3 regions of the Arthrobacter sp. P4_H3 genome follow, and region 1 is predicted to be linked to each of the others. Evidence: riboswitches for the same ligand, from Rfam matches in the RefSeq annotation. Region 1 holds a riboswitch; each other region holds the start of a gene.

The links. Region 1 has a riboswitch for S-adenosylmethionine ahead of AC1DRE_RS16065 (bifunctional o-acetylhomoserine/o-acetylserine sulfhydrylase). Riboswitches for the same ligand answer to the same signal wherever they lie in the genome.
Region 2: another riboswitch for S-adenosylmethionine. It lies ahead of AC1DRE_RS04165 (aminotransferase class V-fold PLP-dependent enzyme); the one in region 1 lies ahead of AC1DRE_RS16065 (bifunctional o-acetylhomoserine/o-acetylserine sulfhydrylase).
Region 3: another riboswitch for S-adenosylmethionine. It lies ahead of AC1DRE_RS10220 (DUF1737 domain-containing protein); the one in region 1 lies ahead of AC1DRE_RS16065 (bifunctional o-acetylhomoserine/o-acetylserine sulfhydrylase).

What each region holds. Positions count from the first base shown of each region.
Region 1 covers NZ_JBFUKK010000011.1:187,435-193,246, reverse strand. Annotated here, with positions in the region: gene AC1DRE_RS16090 (NAD(P)/FAD-dependent oxidoreductase) at 1-554, shown strand, start outside; gene hutI (imidazolonepropionase) at 566-1,768, shown strand; gene AC1DRE_RS16080 (histidine phosphatase family protein) at 1,774-2,454, opposite strand; gene AC1DRE_RS16075 (CPBP family intramembrane glutamic endopeptidase) at 2,549-3,316, shown strand; gene AC1DRE_RS16070 (VOC family protein) at 3,439-4,077, opposite strand; SAM riboswitch class IV at 4,238-4,353, shown strand; gene AC1DRE_RS16065 (bifunctional o-acetylhomoserine/o-acetylserine sulfhydrylase) at 4,416-5,732, shown strand.
Region 2 covers NZ_JBFUKK010000002.1:178,551-184,362, forward strand. Annotated here, with positions in the region: gene AC1DRE_RS04160 (class I SAM-dependent methyltransferase) at 1-150, opposite strand, end outside; gene AC1DRE_RS04165 (aminotransferase class V-fold PLP-dependent enzyme) at 214-1,641, opposite strand; SAM riboswitch class IV at 1,676-1,789, opposite strand; gene hisN (histidinol-phosphatase) at 1,983-2,795, opposite strand; gene rsgA (ribosome small subunit-dependent GTPase A) at 2,907-4,022, opposite strand; gene aroA (3-phosphoshikimate 1-carboxyvinyltransferase) at 4,012-5,388, opposite strand; gene AC1DRE_RS04185 (DoxX family protein) at 5,395-5,812, opposite strand, start outside.
Region 3 covers NZ_JBFUKK010000005.1:443,029-448,840, reverse strand. Annotated here, with positions in the region: gene AC1DRE_RS10230 (O-succinylhomoserine sulfhydrylase) at 1-699, opposite strand, end outside; gene AC1DRE_RS10225 (rhodanese-like domain-containing protein) at 700-1,110, opposite strand; gene AC1DRE_RS10220 (DUF1737 domain-containing protein) at 1,107-1,439, opposite strand; SAM riboswitch class IV at 1,453-1,568, opposite strand; gene AC1DRE_RS10215 (NtaA/DmoA family FMN-dependent monooxygenase) at 1,812-3,107, shown strand; gene AC1DRE_RS10210 (aromatic amino acid ammonia-lyase) at 3,112-4,698, shown strand; gene AC1DRE_RS10205 (PLP-dependent cysteine synthase family protein) at 4,701-5,735, shown strand.

The DNA.
Region 1 (5,812 bases):
CCTGGGCAGATGAACTCGCCGTGATCAGCGGCGTGGAGAAGCTCGGACTCCAGCCGTACCGCCGCACGGCGGCGATTGTCGACGTCGAACGCTCCCTCCCCGAAGCCTGTCCCATGGTGGCGGCTGCCGACGAGTCTTTCTACTTCCGCAAGGAAGGGGACGACGTACTGATTTCGCCGTCGGAATCGGTGCCGAGCGGTCCGGAGGACGCGAAACCCTACCCCGGCGACGTGGACGCGCTGGTGGCGCGGCTCAACGCGGTGACCACGATGGGCATCAGGGGTGTGAAGTCTGCGTGGACCGGCCTCCGCACGGAAGCCGCCGACGGCGTCCCGGTAGTGGGGTTCGACGCCGAAGCCACTGGTTTCTTCTGGCTCGCCGGACAGGGCGGTTACGGTTTCCAGACCTCGTCCGGCATTGCCGAATTGGCTGCGGAACTGATCCTGGCTGGCCCGTCCGTGGGGCAGAGTGCCTGGGACGAGGAAACCGGGCTAAGTCCGGCATCCCGGACAGCGGCGGCCCTGGCCGCGACCCGCTGGTCCATCCGGCACTGAAGAATGGACTCATGAGCACCCTCATCACCAACATTGCCGAGCTGATGACCCAGGACGCGGAGCACCGCGTCCTCCACGACGCCGCCGTGGTGATCGAAGGCGAACGCATCTCCTGGATCGGGCCTGCCGCCGGCGCACCTGCAGCCGACGAGGCCGTGGACGCCGGAGGCCGGGCGCTGCTCCCGGGATGGGTGGATTCGCACACGCACCTGATCTTCGCCGGCGACAGGACCGCGGAGTTCGAGGCCCGGATGGCGGGGGAGAGTTACAGCGCCGGCGGCATTGCCGTGACCACGGGAGCCACCCGGAGCACCAGCGACTACGACCTCACCCGGCTGGCCCTGGGCCGCGTGGCCGAGGCCGTCTCGCAGGGAACCACCTACCTGGAAACCAAGACCGGCTACGGCCTGGACCTGGAGAACGAGGCGCGGAGTGCCCGCATCGCCTCGACGGTTGCTGACGAAGTGACCTACCTCGGCGCCCATCTGGTCCCGGCCGGCGCCGATGCCGACGAATACACTGACCTGGTCTGCGGACCCATGCTGGCGGCCGTCCGGCCCTATGTCAGCTGGGCGGACGTGTTCTGCGAGCAGGGGGCTTTCAACGAAGGGCAATCCCGCCGCGTGCTGCAGGCGTGCAAGGACGCCGGCCTTGGCCTGCGCGTGCACGGCAACCAGCTCGGCGAGGGCCCCGGCGTGCAGCTGGCCGTGGAGTTCGGTGCGGCCAGCGTGGACCACGTGAACTACTTATCCGGAGCGGACATCGAAGCGCTGGCCGCCAGCTGGGCCGGGTGGCAGGACTCCGGAACGCGGGGAACCGTGGCCACGTGCCTGCCGGCCTGCGACCTCTCCACGCGCCAGCCGCTTGCCCCCGGCCGCGAACTCCTCGACGCCGGGGTGCCGATAGCCCTGGCCTCCAACTGCAACCCCGGCACCTCCTACACCAGCTCGATGGCGTTCTGCGTCACCACCGCCGTGCTGCAGATGCGGCTCAGCGTCCACGAGGCTGTCCGGGCCGCGACCTTCGGCGGCGCGCTTGCGCTGCGGCGGGAAGTGGGGAACGACGCCGACGGCGAACGGGCGGTGGGTTCGGTCGCCGTCGGGCACCGCGCGGACCTGCACCTGCTCAACGCCCCCTCCGCCACGCACCTGGCCTACCGGCCGGGCATCCCGCTGACCCACGCCGTCTGGCGGGAGGGCGTCCGCGCCCGCTGACCGCGCTAGAAGATCATGGGCGGGGCGTTCAGGACCGTCTCGTCCACGCGGCGGTCCACCCACTGGCTGAACGGTTTGTCCAGTTCATACTTGCCGACGTCGGTGCGCACCAGGGTCCGCACTTCGGCATTGTCCGGGTTGTTGAGGGACTCGAAATACTCCACGGACCAGTGGAACCAGCGCATGCAGAACAGGCGCATGGTGAGCCCGTGCGTCACGAACAGCGCGTTGGGGGCGTAGTTCGGTTTGGACCAGTGCCGGTGGAGTGTCTCCATAAAGGAGGAGATCCGGTCGTAGACGTCCGAGCCGGATTCACCCTCGCGGAACCGGTAGAAGAAGTGGCCGTAGGCGTTCCGGAGTTCCTTCTGGTCCTCGATCTCTCCGGCGATCTGGAAGTTCGCCCAGTCCTGTTCACGGAGCCGGGGTTCCTCGATGACCCGCTCCACGAGGGATCCCAGGTTGAGCGCTTCGAGGGTCTGGTAGGCCCGGAGATAGGGCGAGACGTAAACACACACGCGCCGCCCGTCCAGTTCCCGCCGGACCTGCGATCCGGCCGCCTTTGCCTGTTCCAGACCGAGCTCCGTCAGGGGTATCCGGTAATCGGGCACCCGGTTATAGATGGAGGTGTCGGCATTGGCGGCGGACTGGCCATGCCGGATCATGATGATTTTTCCGGGCGCACTCATAAATTCCAAGCATAGGCCCGGGCGGGGGAGCGGCCGCGGAGGGTCGGCACGCCGCGGACAGGAAAGAACCAGAAAGTGGAGGCAAGATAGGAACATGCTTGTTCCCTCCCGCCGTCGTCTGCGGATTGAAGTCTGGATTGTCCTGGGTCTGTCGCTGGGGCAGTCCGCCGTGTATTCGGTGGTGCAACTGCTGGACAAGCTCACGCGCGCACCCCTGGCGGAGGGCACCTCCACCCTGAACCGCTCGCAGAGCACCCGCGAATACTTCGACCTCACGTACCAGCTGCTGGACATTGTGTTCGCGCTGGTGCCGGTGCTGCTGGTGATCTACTTCCTCACGGAGCACCGGCCGGCAGGGGAGTCCGGCGCCTCAGCCTTCCGCAGACTGGGTTTCAACTTCGCCCGTCCCGGCAAGGACCTGCTGCAGGGACTGGGCCTCGCCGCACTGATCGGCATTCCGTCCCTGGGGCTCTACGCCGCGGGCCGGGCGCTGGGCATCACCACCGCCATCATTCCCAGCGCACTGGACGCCTACTGGTGGACCATCCCCGTGCTGATCCTGTCCGCTGTACGGCACGGCATCGTCGAGGAAGTCATCGTGGTGGGGTACCTGCTGGACCGGCTCGGCAAATTCGGCTGGAGCATGCCGTTGGCCATCTTTGCCAGCTCGATGCTCCGGGGCAGCTATCACCTTTACCAGGGCTTCGGCCCGTTCATCGGCAACGCCGTGATGGGTGCTGTGTTTGCCTGGATCTACACGAAGACCCGCCGCGTGATGCCGCTGGTGATCGCCCACGCGCTGCTGGATATCGTGGCCTTCGTCGGCTTCAGCCTCTTCGGCAAGGCCATCGGGCTGGGCTAGCGTGCGTTAAAAGGATTCGGCCGCTATCGGTGGGTGACGTCCTTGGCACCCGCTGATAGCGGCCGAAGTTCAGGGGCAGCACGCTGCCCGTGGCCCGTAACGGACCACACGGTGGATCAGGATCAGATGATGACTGCCCCGGAGGCGGTTTCGAACGTGACGGAGAGGATTCCCGGCGTCCCGTGCGGGGCGACCCAGTTCACTGCAACATCCTCCAGCGGCCTTTCCACCGGTTCGCCCAGCCACTCCGTGACCCGCTCCGCGGAGCCGGCAATGGTGAGGCTGGACATCTTGACGTTGCTTGCGTAGGCGTTGGACGGGTGAAGGCCCGGATCGCCTTCCCACTTGAGCATGTACGGCACCTGCGGGTCTGCAATGAGGCCCAGGATGCCGATCTGCTTCCAGACGAGTTCGCGGCCGTCGGGGAACTTGCGGTTGCCGTTGACGGCGGACCGGCCCAGGCGTTCTTCGAACGGTGCCAGGTCGTCCACTTCGACGCACCAGCCCATCCAACCGCCGCCTGCCGCCGAGCGGGCCCGGACAGCCTGCCCGAAGGGAGCCTTGTCGGATGCCGGGTGGTCCAGGACCTCCACGACCTCCAGGTATTTATGCCCGGCGAGCGGGATAATCATGTTGCGGGTGCCGAAACGGGGGTGCACCCCGCCCTTTACGGCTTCGACGCCGAGGGCGGACGAAATACGTTCGGTGGTGGCTGCCAAGCCATCCTGTTCACAGGCGTAAGAGACGTGATCCATGCGCATGCCCTCATCTTGGCACTTTGTGATGGAGCTCTCAGCTAAGGTTCCCCTAACCTTGATGGGATGTCCTGCCGGGCAAGCCTGCAGACCACGAAACCGCAGGGCTGACGTCCTTCGTCATAAAGCTGTTCACGCGCATATTCGCGTTCCTAGACTGGGCCCAGGTCATGAGCGCCAGCATTGAGCCCCGGCTTGCTGGCCGGCAACCCTCGTTCCGCGGTGGGGTGCCCCGGGTGAAGACCTGGCCCTCCGGCATCCGCCGGGCGGCAAGCGCGGCACCGGTCCCGTCAGGGCATGTCCTGCCTCCGGCACAGGTGCCCTTTTCAAGAAGGAGCTTCCCGATGTCCAACGCCTGGTCATTCGAAACCCGCCAGATCCACGCCGGCCAGGAACCGGACAGTGCCACCGGTGCCAGGGCACTGCCGATCTACCAGACGACGTCGTTCGTGTTTCCGAGCGCCGAAAGTGCAGCCAACCGCTTTGCGCTGGCCGAGCTTGCGCCCATTTACACGCGGATCGGCAACCCCACCCAGGACGCCGTTGAACAGCGCGTGGCCAGCCTCGAAGGTGGCCTGGCAGCCCTCCTGCTCAGCTCGGGTCAGGCTGCCGAAACGTTCGCGATCCTCAACGTCGCCGAAGCCGGCGACCACGTGGTGGCCAGCCCCAGCCTCTACGGCGGCACGTACAACCTGCTGGCCCACACCCTGAAGAAGTTCGGCATCTCCGTGACGTTCGTGGAGGATCCGGACAACCTGCAGCAGTGGAAGGACGCAGTCCGGCCCAACACCAAGCTGTTCTTCGCCGAGGTGGTGTCCAACCCCCGCCAGGACGTCCTGGACATCGAGGGGGTCTCGCGCACCGCCCATGAAGCGGGCGTGCCGCTGATCGTGGACAACACGCTGTCCACGCCCTACCTCATCCGGCCGCTGGAGTGGGGCGCGGACATCGTGGTCCACTCGGCAACGAAGTACCTTGGCGGCCACGGCAGTGCGATCGCCGGAGTGATCGTGGACTCGGGCAACTTCGACTTCGGCAAGGATCCGGACAGGTTCCCGGGCTTCAACACCCCGGATCCCACCTATAACGGACTCGTGTACGCGCGGGACCTCGGGGCGGAGGGTGCCCTGGGGGCGAACCTCTCCTACATCCTCAAGGCGCGGGTCCAGTTGCTGCGCGACCTGGGCTCGGCCGTTTCCCCGTTCAACGCCTTCCTCATCGCCCAGGGCCTGGAAACCCTCAGCCTCCGCGTTGAGCGTCATGTTGCCAACGCAGTGAGCGTCGCCGAATGGCTCGAAGCACGGTCCGACGTCGAATCCGTCGCCTATGCGGGGCTGCCGTCCAGCCCCTGGTTCGAGCGCGGCCGCAAGTACGGGCCCAAGGGCACCGGCGCCATCGTCTCGTTCAACATCGCCGGCGGGGCCGAGGCCGGCAAGCGGTTCGTGGACGCCCTGGAACTTCACTCCCATGTGGCGAACATCGGTGACGTGCGCTCCTTGGTCATCCACCCGGCGTCGACCACGCACAGCCAGCTGACAGCCGAACAGCAGGCTGTCGCGGGCGTGACGCCGGGTCTGGTCCGGCTCTCCGTGGGGCTGGAGCACATCGATGACATCATCGCCGACCTCGACGCCGGGTTCCGCGCCGCCAAAGGCGCCTAACGGAACGGCGGCGGCTGCCCTGGAAGGACCTGCCGCCGCCGTGCTGACCCAATATGACTCCCGGCGCCTCGACGCCGGGA
Region 2 (5,812 bases), on a different contig from region 1:
GGCTGTCCCGCCGGCGCTTCGGATCAGCCAGTCCGCCGAATCGGCAGGATAACCCGGACGGACACGGTCATAATGCTCACCGCCGTCCTGGAAGCTCTGTCCGAGTTCGTACCGGCGGCGGTGGTGCAGTTTGGGGCCTCCCCGTGCCACGTGCAGTCTCCTTCGGGCAGGCTGGATTACTTACCCCTCGAATTTACCGCAAACGCCGGGCCCTTAGTCTTCGGTGCAGGGCGCGGCTCCCGCGGTGCCGGGGGTGTTGGGTGCCCAGTCCGGGTAGCTGCGGGTGTCGTTGGCCGGCACCCAGCGTCCGGAGTCCACCACGTAGTCCCAGCCGAGACCGGTCCGGCGGAGTTCCTCGATGCCGGCCAGCAGGCGCTGGGCGTCCTCCAGCCTGGATCCGACGCCGAAGCTTGCCCGCAGCGAACCGGACGGAAGGCCCAAGCGCTTGAGCAGCGGGTGGGCGCAGAAGCGGCCGTCGCGGAGGCCAACACCGTGTTCCGCGGACAGGTAGGCGGCCACGAGGCCCGCGTCGTAGCCCTCGACCGAGAAGTTGACCACGCCGATGGTGTCCGTTGCCTGGTCGGTGTCGCTGAAGATCTGGTGGACCGTAACGCCGTCGATCCTCCGCAGGCCTTCAACGAGGAAGGACCTGATGGCGGTCTCGTGCGCGTGCCACAGCTCCTGGTCCAGCGCACCGATGACCTGCGTGGCGCGGGCCAGCGTGGCTGCACCCAGCACGTTGGGCGACCCGCCCTCATGCCGGGCCGGTCCGGTGGCCCAGCTGACGGAGTCCAGCCGGGCCTCACGGACGGCTCCGCCGCCTGCAAGGTGGGGCGTGCCGGCGTCGAGCCAGTCCGGCCGTCCCACGAGGACACCCGAGCCGAACGGTGCGTACAGCTTGTGGCCGGAGAAGGCGAGGTAGTCGACGTCGTCCGCCGCGATGTCGATGCGGCGGTGCGGGGCCAGCTGCGCCGCGTCCACGACGATCCTTGCGCCGTGTTCGTGGGCCAGCGCGGCCAGCTCGCGGACGGGGAGGATTTCACCGGTGACGTTGGAGGCTCCCGTGACGGCCAGCAGGCTGATGTCGCCCTGGCTGAGCTCGGAGCGCAGGTTCTCGAGCGTGGCGCTCAGCGTGGGAGCGGCAACAACGCTGCGGTGCGGGACGCCCTGCCAGGGGAGCAGGTTGGCGTGGTGTTCGATGTCGAGATACAGCACCTCACCGGTGTGGCGGCCGTCCGCCACGGGCAGGCAGCCCGCCAGCAGGTTCAGGGAGTCCGTGGTGTTCCTGGTGAAGATGACGGAATCGTCAGTCCTGCCGCCGACGAATGCGCGGACAATGTTCCGGGAGTTTTCGTACACTGAGGTGCTGATCTGCGAGGCGTAGCCGGCGCCGCGGTGAACGCTGGCGTAGTACGGCAGGATTTCGTTCAGGTAGGCCGATACGACGGACAGGGCCGGAGCGGACGCTCCATAGTCCAGGTTCGCGTAGCGGACGTGGCCCCCCTGGATCAGCGGTGCCTGGATCTCGGCGCCGGTGACGGCCGAGAGCGGCCGCTTGGCAATGGTGAAGCGTTCGTCCAGGAGGCCTGCGGCCGTCGCGGACGCGGTTCCGGGGTTTGCGGGGAAAGTGGCAGTAGTCATGGGGACCTCACTGTAAAGGACCCCTCACTCCGGGGATCCGCGCTTGCCGGGTCCGTTCCGGACCGGCCTGGTCGTCACCCGGGGCACCCCACCGCGAATGGAGGGTTGCCGGCCAGCAAACCGGGGTTTCGCGCTGGCACTCGTGACCTGTTTCGAGATTAGGACATTCGCGGCGCCGCGGGAAAGCCACGCCAATTATTAAGCCGTTTGTTACGCATGCCTGGAGAAGCGGGTTCCGGCCGAATAAACGACGGCGGACACCCACTTGGGAGGGGTGTCCGCCGTCGTTTATTCTGCAGTCCGTCCATGCGTCCGCACCGTGTTCCAGTGCGGGGCACGCGTCAGAGGAGGTCGTCGAGGTCCGGGTTCAGCCGTTTGAGGACTTCGGAGTGGAGGATCGAGTTGGTGGCCAGGGCGTTTCCGCCGAAGGGGCCGTCCACTCCCTCCAAGGACGTGAAGCGGCCGCCCGCTTCGGTGACAATCGGCACCAGCGCGGCCATGTCGTAGAGGTTCAGCTCCGGCTCGCAGGCGATGTCCACGCATCCCTCGGCCACCATGCAATAGGACCAGAAGTCGCCGTAGGCGCGGGTCCGCCAAACCTCCTCGGTGAGGCCGAGGAACTCGTTGAGGTTGCCGCGTTCCTTCCAGCCGCCCAGGCTCGAGTAGGAGAGTGAAGCGTCCGAAAGCTCGGACACGTTCGAGACCTTCAGCCGCGTGGCCGCAGCAAGGGACCGCCCCATGTAGGCGCCGGCGCCCTTCGCGGCCCACCAGCGCTTGCCCAGTGCCGGCGCGCTGACCAGGCCAACCACGGGTTCGCCCTCATCCACGAGGGCAATCAGGGTGGCCCAGACAGGCACACCACGGACGAAGTTTTTGGTGCCGTCGATCGGATCGATGATCCAGCGGCGGGAACCATGCCCGGAACTGCCGAACTCTTCACCGAGGACGGCGTCGCGCGGGCGGGAGCGCGAGAGCTGTCCGCGGATGGATTCTTCAGCTGCCTTGTCAGCATCCGTGACCGGGGTAAGATCCGGTTTGGTTTCAATCTGAAGATCCAGCGCCTTGAAACGGCTCATGGTCTGGGAGTCAACAGAGTCGGCCAGGACATGGGCGAGGCGCAGGTCATCGTTGTAGCTCGAAGCGGGTTGGGTCATGCTTCCAAACTACCGTCTCTGCGGCCGGCTGGCTGGGAGGCCACGTCCTGCACCGTGCTGCCCGGGAACCCGCCCCGCGGCGGGGCCCCTGGCACAGGCGGCGAAACGGCGCTACGAAACAATGCCGAGTTCCTTGGCTTCCTGCGCTTCCATCCGGGGATCGGTGCCGAGCAGACGGCGCAGTGACGCCAGCCGTGCTGCGCCGGACGGCCCTGCGTGCCCTTCGGACACCCAGGCGTCCACTCCGCAGTTAACGGCGGAGGAATCATGCTTGCAGCCGCGTTCGCAGGCGTCCGTGCCGGGTTCGAGATCGGGAAAGGACCGGAGGATCCGGTCCGGGTCCACGTGGGCGAGGCCGAATGACCGGATGCCCGGGGTGTCGATAATCCAGCTCCCGGCGGGCGCGTCACTGATCCGCAGGGCCAGTGCCGACGACGACGTGTGCCGTCCCCGCCCGGTGACGGCGTTGACGCCTCCGGTAGCGCGCTCTGCGCCGGTCAGGGCGTTGACCATGGTGGACTTCCCCACGCCGGAATGGCCAAGCATGACCGTCACCTTTCCGTCGAGGTGGGTGCGCAGCTGCGACACGGCGTCGCTGTCGAGCCGGGCGGACAGCCCGTCATCGGAGCGCGCATCGATTCCCGAGGCGGCCGCATCGGCGGTCCTGCTGATGATCACGGGGAAGTCCAGGTGCCGGTAGTTGGACAGGAGTTCGGTGGGATCCTTGACGTCCGCCTTGGTGACGAGGAGCAGCGGCTCGATCCCGGCGTCGTAGGCCGCCACCAGGGCGCGGTCAATAAAACCGGTGCGCGGTTCGGGATTGGCCGCGGCCACGACCACCACGAGCTGGTCGGCATTCGCAACCACCGCCCGTTCGATCGGGTCGGTGTCATCGGCGCTGCGCCGCAGGAGAGTGTGGCGGTCCTGGATCTTCACGAGCCGGGCAAGGGTGTCCGGCTCGCCGGAGACATCGCCGACGAGGGACACGAAGTCACCGGCCACCACCGGCGAACGCCGCAATTCGCGCGCCCGCGCCGCGATGACAATGCGTTCGTTGCCGGTATCCTCGCCCACCACAGCCGTGTAGCGGCCGCGGTCCACGGTGATGATGCGACCGGTGACGGCGTCGTCATGGCTGGGCCGGTCCTTGGTCCGGGGACGGGTGCCTTTCTTATTGGGGCGGATCCGGATATCGGACTCGTCCCAGGAACCGGTGCTACGCCCCACTGGCCTGTTCCGTCTGCCGGCCAAGCTGCGTCAGCATGGCTTCCCACAATTGCGGGAAGTCCGGCATGGTCTTGGATGTGGTGCCGATGTCTTCGACTTCGACTCCGTGGACGGCGAGGCCCAGGATTGCCCCCGCCGTGGCCATGCGGTGGTCAGCATAGCTGTGGACGACGCCGCCGTGGAGCTTCGCGGGCCGGATCACCAGGCCATCGGCTGTTTCCTCGGCATCACCGCCCAGGCGGTTGATTTCGGTGACGAGGGCGGCAAGCCTGTCCGTCTCATGGCCCCGGAGGTGCGCTATGCCGCTGAGCCGTGAGGGGCCGGTGGCCAGCGCGCACAAGGCGGCCACTGTGGGCGCCAGTTCACTGGTGTCGGCGAAGTCCGCGCCCTTGATTTCGGGGCCGCCTGTGACGGTGAGTGTCCCGTTCTCCAGCGTGACAGCGGCACCCATCTCTGCCAGGATGCTGCGCCAAAGATCGCCCACCTGTGTGGTGGGGGCCGGCCAGTTGGGAATGCGGACCGTGCCGCCGGTTGCCAGCGCCGCGGCGAGGAAGGGACCGGCGTTGGACAGGTCCTGCTCAATCCGGCGGTCGAACGCCCGGATGGAGCCGGGTGCCACGATCCAGTGGTTCGGGACGGAATCGTCGACGGACACGCCGACTTCGCGCAGAACGGCCACGGTCATGTTGATGTGGTCCAGGCTCGGCACGGGCTTGCCGACGTGCTCCAGGTGCAGGCCCTCGGTGAAACGCGCACCCACGAGGAGCAGTGCCGACACGAACTGCGATGATGCGCTCGCGTCAATCACCAGGTGGCCGCCGCGCACTTCGCCCGTGCCTTCCACTACGAAGGGAAGCGACGTCGGCCTCGTCCCGTCGGCGGCAGTGACCTCAACGCCGAGTGCAGCCAGTGCCTCGATGATGGTGCCCATGGGCCGCTTGCGGGCGTGCGGATCGCCGTCGAAAACGGTGGCGCCGTTGCGGAGCGCAGCCACCGGGGGGACAAACCGCATCACGGTTCCGGCCAGGCCACAGTCGATCGCGGTACCGGCCGCCGCCGCGTCCGGGCTGAGCGGCGTGATCTCCAGGTCGGGCCCGAACGAGCCGTCCCCCGGGACCTCACGGATACCGGCTCCCAGCTGGCGCAGGGCCTGGATCATCAGCGCGGAGTCGCGCGAATGCAGGGGTGCACGGAGGCGTGACGGGCCGTCGGCCAGGGCAGCAAGGACCAGGTACCTGTTGGTCAGCGACTTGGAGCCCGGGACGGTAACCGTCGCGTTTACCGGTGTGTCAGCGAACGGTGCGGGCCAGTGGGTTCCATCCGCGGGTGCTGAGGGAGCCGGGGTGGTGGGGGCAGTGCCTGTCATTCGTGCCTATGCTTTCACTGCGTGGTCCACGGCCTTGCGGACGGCCTTGTCGGCCTTCTTAAGTTGCTTGCCGGTGGTCTTGCGAACGTCCGACGTCAGGTGGCTGGCACCTTTGCGGGCATCAGCGGCCAGGTGTTCGGCCCGCCAGGCCAGGCTCGGCGTGCCGGCGGTGTCCACGGAGGCCAGCAGCACGCCGCCAGTGAGCGTGACGTTCTTGAGAAGCTGCGTGCGGCGTGCGTCCCGTGCTGCCTTGGACGTGATATCCGCGCTGCGCCACTCGACGTAGGCATTCAGAACTGAAATAACCGCGAGCACGGAGGCGGCGAGCCGGGCTGACTTGCCCAGGGCGAACAGCACGCCGGCGCCCACCTGGGTGCCACCGATGACCCGGGCCAGCACCTTTTCGTTCGTGGCGAACGGGAGG
Region 3 (5,812 bases), on a different contig from region 1:
GTCGATGAACTCCTTGGTGCCCAGGATGGCGCCGCCCAGGACCCGGCCTTGGCCGTCAATGTGCTTGGTGCCGGAGTACACCACCACGTCGGCGCCGAGGTCACCGCAGCGCTGGAGCAGGGGAGTGGCGAACACATTGTCGACCACCACTGTTGCTCCTGCCGCATGCGCCAGTTCGCTGACCGCGGCGATGTCCACGATCTCCTGCATGGGGTTGGACGGTGACTCGAAGAACACGGCGGTCGTCGGCTCTGCCAAGGCGGCCCGCCACTGGTCCAGGTCCGGTCCGTCGACGAACACCGTTTCCACGCCCCACCGCGGCAGGATCTCGTTAAGGATGACGAAACACGAGCCGAACAGCGAGCGTGCAGCCACAACCCGGTCGCCGGCGGCGAGCAAGGCGCCAAGTGCCGTGAACACGGCGGACATGCCGGACGCCGTCGCGAAGCACGCCTCGGTGCCCTCGAGCAGCCGGAGGCGCTCCTGGAAGGTGGCCACCGACGGGTTGCCGTAGCGGGAGTAGACGAACCGTTCGTCCTCGCCCGTGAAGGCGCGCTCGGCAGCTGCCGCGGATTCGTACACGAAGCCGGAGTTAAGGAAGATCGGCTCGGTGGTTTCCTGGAAATTGGTGCGGTCAAGGCCGCCGCGGACAGCCTGGGTGTCGGGGCTCCAGCCGGCGGCGTCGGGGTTGAAGGTCACTTAGTTCTTTCCGAGGTTGGTGGGCAGGCCGCGGTTCTTCCAGCCGTTGACGGTGCGCTCGCCCCAACGGTCCGGTTCGCCTTCGAAGCCTTCAAGGACGTTGTAGGCGGTGAAGCCGGCCTGCGTGGCGGCGATTGCGGCGGCGACCGACCGGGCGCCGGAACGGCAGAGGAATACCAGTTCGACGCCGGTGTCCTCCGGGGCCTGCTGCTTCAGCTGGTCGATGAATTCCGGGTTGGGGATCCCGCCCGGGAAAGTCCACTGGATAAAAAGGGGATCGTTTTCCGTGGCCTTGGTGTCCGGGATGCCGATGTGCGCCCATTCACCCTCGGTGCGGACATCCACCAGGACGGCGCCCTGTTCCAGTTTGGCCCAGGCGTCCTGGGGGCTCAGGTCTCCGGCGTAGCTCACGCGTGCCCCTCGAAAGCGTCGCCGGGGAAGTCGGCGTCGAGGTCGGCGTCGAAGTCGAGCTCGTCCACCGCGGTTGCCACAGCGGCGTCGGCGGCGGCGATGGCCGCGGGCAGGATCACTGCCTGCGCCACGATCACGCTCGTGCCGTTGAAGGTGGCCGCCGGGCTCCCGTGGAGGACGTAGCCTTCGGACAGTGCGGCGGAGATGCGCTCGCAGAAGGTGCGGTCATCGGGGCCGGTGATCAGCCGGTACGCCAGCTTTTCCTGGGGTTGGTCCTGGGCGGCAGCCGGGGCGGCGGCCGGAACCAGTTGGGCGGGGGCGTCAGACACGACGGGTCTCCTTCTCTCACGCTTGCAGCTCGAATTGGTCGATATGCCGAGTATTCACCTGAGGCACCCCGCCGCGAAAGGGAGGGTTGCCGACCGGCCAGTCAGGGCTTGCCACCGGTTCTCATTACTCCCCAAAAACGTAACACTTACGACGGCCGCCTGCACCGCCGTCGTCGTCATCTTCCGTAACGGGACCACGCGCAATGAGCAGTCAACCCGGAGCCTATTGGGGGTCACTTGCGGCCTGTACGTGACCCCGTGTTGCGGTTACAAATGCCGGTGCGGGGAGGATAATGACGGGAGATGAACCGCTGTAACGCCGGATGAAATCAGGCAGCCGTGAACAGATCCAACGGGAATACAGTCAGTCCCATGCTGCACTTCGGTTGGTTTGTGGGTCACGGATTTGGTGTCCAGGGCTGGGGCACTCCCGGTTACGGCATCGGTTACGACTGGAAAAAGCCGGCGCTCTACCAGCACGCCGTGCGGGAATTCGAACGGGCAGGGCTCGACCTGTTCATCATCGAGGATTCACTTACCGTGCCGGACACCTACGGCGGGAGCGCCAAGGTGTCGCTGGCCCAGGCGTCCTTCGCACCCAAGCACGATCCGCTGGCCCTCGTTCCGTACCTGCTCTCCGCCACGGAGCACCTCGGCATTGTTCCCACGGTGAGCGCGTCCTTCTACCCGCCGTTCACAGCTGCGCGGCTGCTGGCGACCCTGCAGCACTTCTCCAACGGGCAGCTGGGCTGGAACGTGGTGACCTCCGGCAGCGATCTTGCCGCGCAGAATTACGGCCTGGACCAGCAGATCGAGCATGACCTCCGCTACGAGAAGGCGGAGGAATTCGTGGACGTGGTGCGCCGGCTCTGGCGCAGTTGGGAGCCGGACGCCATCCTGGAGGACGCGGAAGCGGGCGTCTTCGCGGACCACACGAAGGTCCACCCGATCAACCATGACGGCGAGTTCTTCAAGGTCCGGGGGCCGCTGAACACCGCGCCGCTGCCCGAGGAGCCGGTGCTGGTCCAGGCCGGCGCGTCCCCGAGGGGCAAGGCGTTCGCGGGCGGCAACGCCGACGTCGCCATTGCCCTGGCGAGGGGTGTGGACGGCATGAAGGCCTACCGCGATTCGATCCGCGGCGAGGCAGCCGCGGCCGGGCGGAACGCCGACGACGTCAAGGTGCTCTACGTCCTCAAACCCACCGTGGTGGGATCCCGCGCCGAAGCTGATGAGCTGCGGGAGCAGCGGCGGCAGCTCACGCAGCGCGACATTGACAGCCAGCTGAATTCCATCTCCTACCTCTCGGTGATCGACTTCAAGCAGTTCGACCTCGACGCCCCACTGCCCGAACTCGCCACGAACAGCAACCAGGGCACCCTGGACCATTTCGCCAAGGCCGGTCCGCCCGGGTCCACGCTGCGCCAGCTCCTGCAGGCCCGCAGCGGCGGCGCCGGGGACAGCATCATCGGCACCGCCGAAGACATTGCGGACTACCTCGAGGAGACCGGGGCGCAGGTGGGCGGGGACGGTTTCCTGTTTTCCGGTTTCGTGGACCCGGCCACGGTTCACGGGGTGCTGGACCGCCTGGCACCGGTGCTGCGGCGCCGGGGGCTGCTCCGAACAAGCTATGGCGACGGCGGCTTCCGCCGGAACCTGCTGGACTTCTAGTCCCATGGGCAACGGCAGCGGCAACTTCCTGATCGGCACGGCCCACCTGCGCGCCAGGGACGTCGCGGAGGCAGCGGCCGATCCGGCGGTGAAATTCGTCCTGAGTACGGACGCACTGGAGCTGATCGGGCTCTCGCGTGAGGTGGTGCAGCAGGCCATCGAGTCCGGCCACCGCGTCTACGGCCTCAACACCTTGCTGGGTTCCGGGCGTGACACCGCTGTAGAGGACAAATCGATCCTTGCCTACCAGGTGCAGGTGGTGCGGTACCACAACAGCGGCGTGGGTGACCCCCTGGACCGCGACGAGGTCCGGGCCGTCATGCTGGCACGGCTCCTGGGCTTCAGCCGCGGCGGCTCCGGCGTCCGGCCCGAAACTGCCCGCTTCTATGCCGAAATGCTGAACAGGGGAGTGGTCCCCGCCATCCCGCGCGACGGGTCCGTGGGCTCGGCCGACCTGACCCATCTCGCCGCCGTGGCCGCCGTCGCCATCGGGGAAGGCCAGTCGGTGGCGCCGGACGGGAAGCTGGTGCCCGGCGGGCAGGCCCTTGCGGACGCCGGCCTGGTGCCGCTGGAACTGGCGCCCGGCGAGGCCCTGGCCCTGGTCAGCTCCAACTCCTATTCGATCGGGGTGGGCGCTCTGGTGCTGCACCGGATCCTGCGGCTCGCCGATCTCGCGGACACCGCGCTTGCGCTGTCGCTTGAGGCGACGGCAAGGCACGACGGCGGCGGCAACCTCAGCCCGTTTTCGCCGGCGGTGCAGGCGGCCAAGGCGGTGGACGGCCAGACGGTCACGGCAGGCAATGTCCGGCGGCTGCTCCGGGGCGGATGGCTGGAGGACCCGACGCGGGAGGCGTCAGTGCAGGACGCGCTCTCCTTCCGGGCCGCACCCCAGACCCACGGAGCTTTCCGGTGGCAGGTTACCGCCTTGGAGGACGCTCTGGAGGTGGAGCTCAACGGTCGGGGCGACAACCCGCTCGCCGATGTCGGCTCGGGGCAGATGGTGTCCGGCGGGAACTTCCAGCCCATGCAGCTTGCGCTGGCGTTCGAAGGCCTGCGCCTCGGGCTGGCCCATCTGGGAATCAGCAGCGAACGGCGGATCGCCAAGCTCTACCCGCCGCAGCGGCGCATCCGCCAGCGTCACCTCGAGGCCGCCAGGAACGGAGCCGCGCTGGAACCCGAAGAGCTGCCTGGACTGCTCTGGTACTCGGCGGCGGGCCTGCTGTCCGAGCTCAAGGTCCTCGCTGCGCCGGCGACTCTCGGGGCGCCCACGTTGTCCGCGGATGTGGAAGACCACTCAACGCTGGCTCCGCTGGCCCTCCAACTCCTGGAGCGCTCCGTGGACGCTGCTGAAAAGCTTCTCGCCATCGAGGCGCTCACGGCCGCGTATCTGCTGGGCGGGGCCGAAGCGCGGGCGGTGCGGCCGCTGGGAAAGGGGACGGGCCTCGTCGTCGAGCGCCTTTCGGGCCTGCTGGCCCGGCAGTTGCCGGCGGCGGCGCTGGTGGAAGAGGCGCGCATCGAACTGAACGGCGCCGTAGGCAGCGTGCTGGGCCGTGCCCTGAACGGTGACCATAACGGCGGGGCGGAAAGGTAGCCATGAGCACAATGACAGGCAGGCACGCGGTTCAAGACGCTGATGTTGCGGCGGATGCCGCGGCCGTCCTCGCGCAGGTGGGAAACACACCACTCGTGCCGCTGAACGTCCTGAGCAAGGGCCTCGGCAGCACCGTCTACGTCAAACTCGAATCCGACAATCCGGGCGGCTCCATCAAGGACCGGACGGCACTGAGCATGGTCCGCGCCGCTGAGCGCAGCGGCGAACTCCGGCCGGGGGCCACCATTGTGGAGAGCACCTCGGGCAACACCGGGATCGGGCTGGCGCTGATCGGCGCGCTGACGGGACATCCCGTCGTCGTGGTCACCGGGGACACCATCTCATCCGAAAAACTCGCGGCGCTGTACCGCTACGGAGCCAAGGTGGTGGTGACGGACTGGGCCGCACCGGCGGAGTCACCCGAGAACGCACGGACCGTCGCGGCACGGATCACGGCCGACCTTCCCGGTGCGTGGCGGCCGCAGCAGTTCGACAACCCCGCCAACCCGCTGGCCCACTACGAAGGGACAGCACCGGAGATCTGGGAGCAGACGTCCGGCAAAATAACGCACTTCGTGGCCGGAATCGGCACCGGCGGCACCATCAGCGGGAACGGCCGGTACCTGAAGGAAAAGACGGGTGGCCATGTTGAGGTGATCGCCGCGGATCCTGTCGGCTCGGTGTACAGCGGCGGCCACCCCGGCGAGATCCTGGTGGACGGTGTGGGAAATTCCTGGCCGGAAGCCGAGTGGCCCAAGATCTTCGACCGCAGCATCGTGGACCGTTTCCTGCGCGTTCCCAACAACGAGGTGTACACCACCGAGCACCGGCTGCTGAACGAGGAGGGACTGTCCCTTGGCCCGTCGTCAGGGCTTGCCGTTGCGGCTGCCATGAGGGTTGCGCTCGCCGCACCGCACGGTTCGGTGGTGGTGGCCATAGCCCCCGACGCCGGGAGCAACTACCTGAGCAAGGCGTTCAACCCGGTGTGGCTGGCCGATAACCACATCCATCTGGCCGCGGAATTCGTGGAGGAATAGCTCGCCTGCTTAGCATTACGACTCGGATACAGCTAGAGACAGACAGCCCGTCTCGTTGTACGCTTTTGAAACGTTCG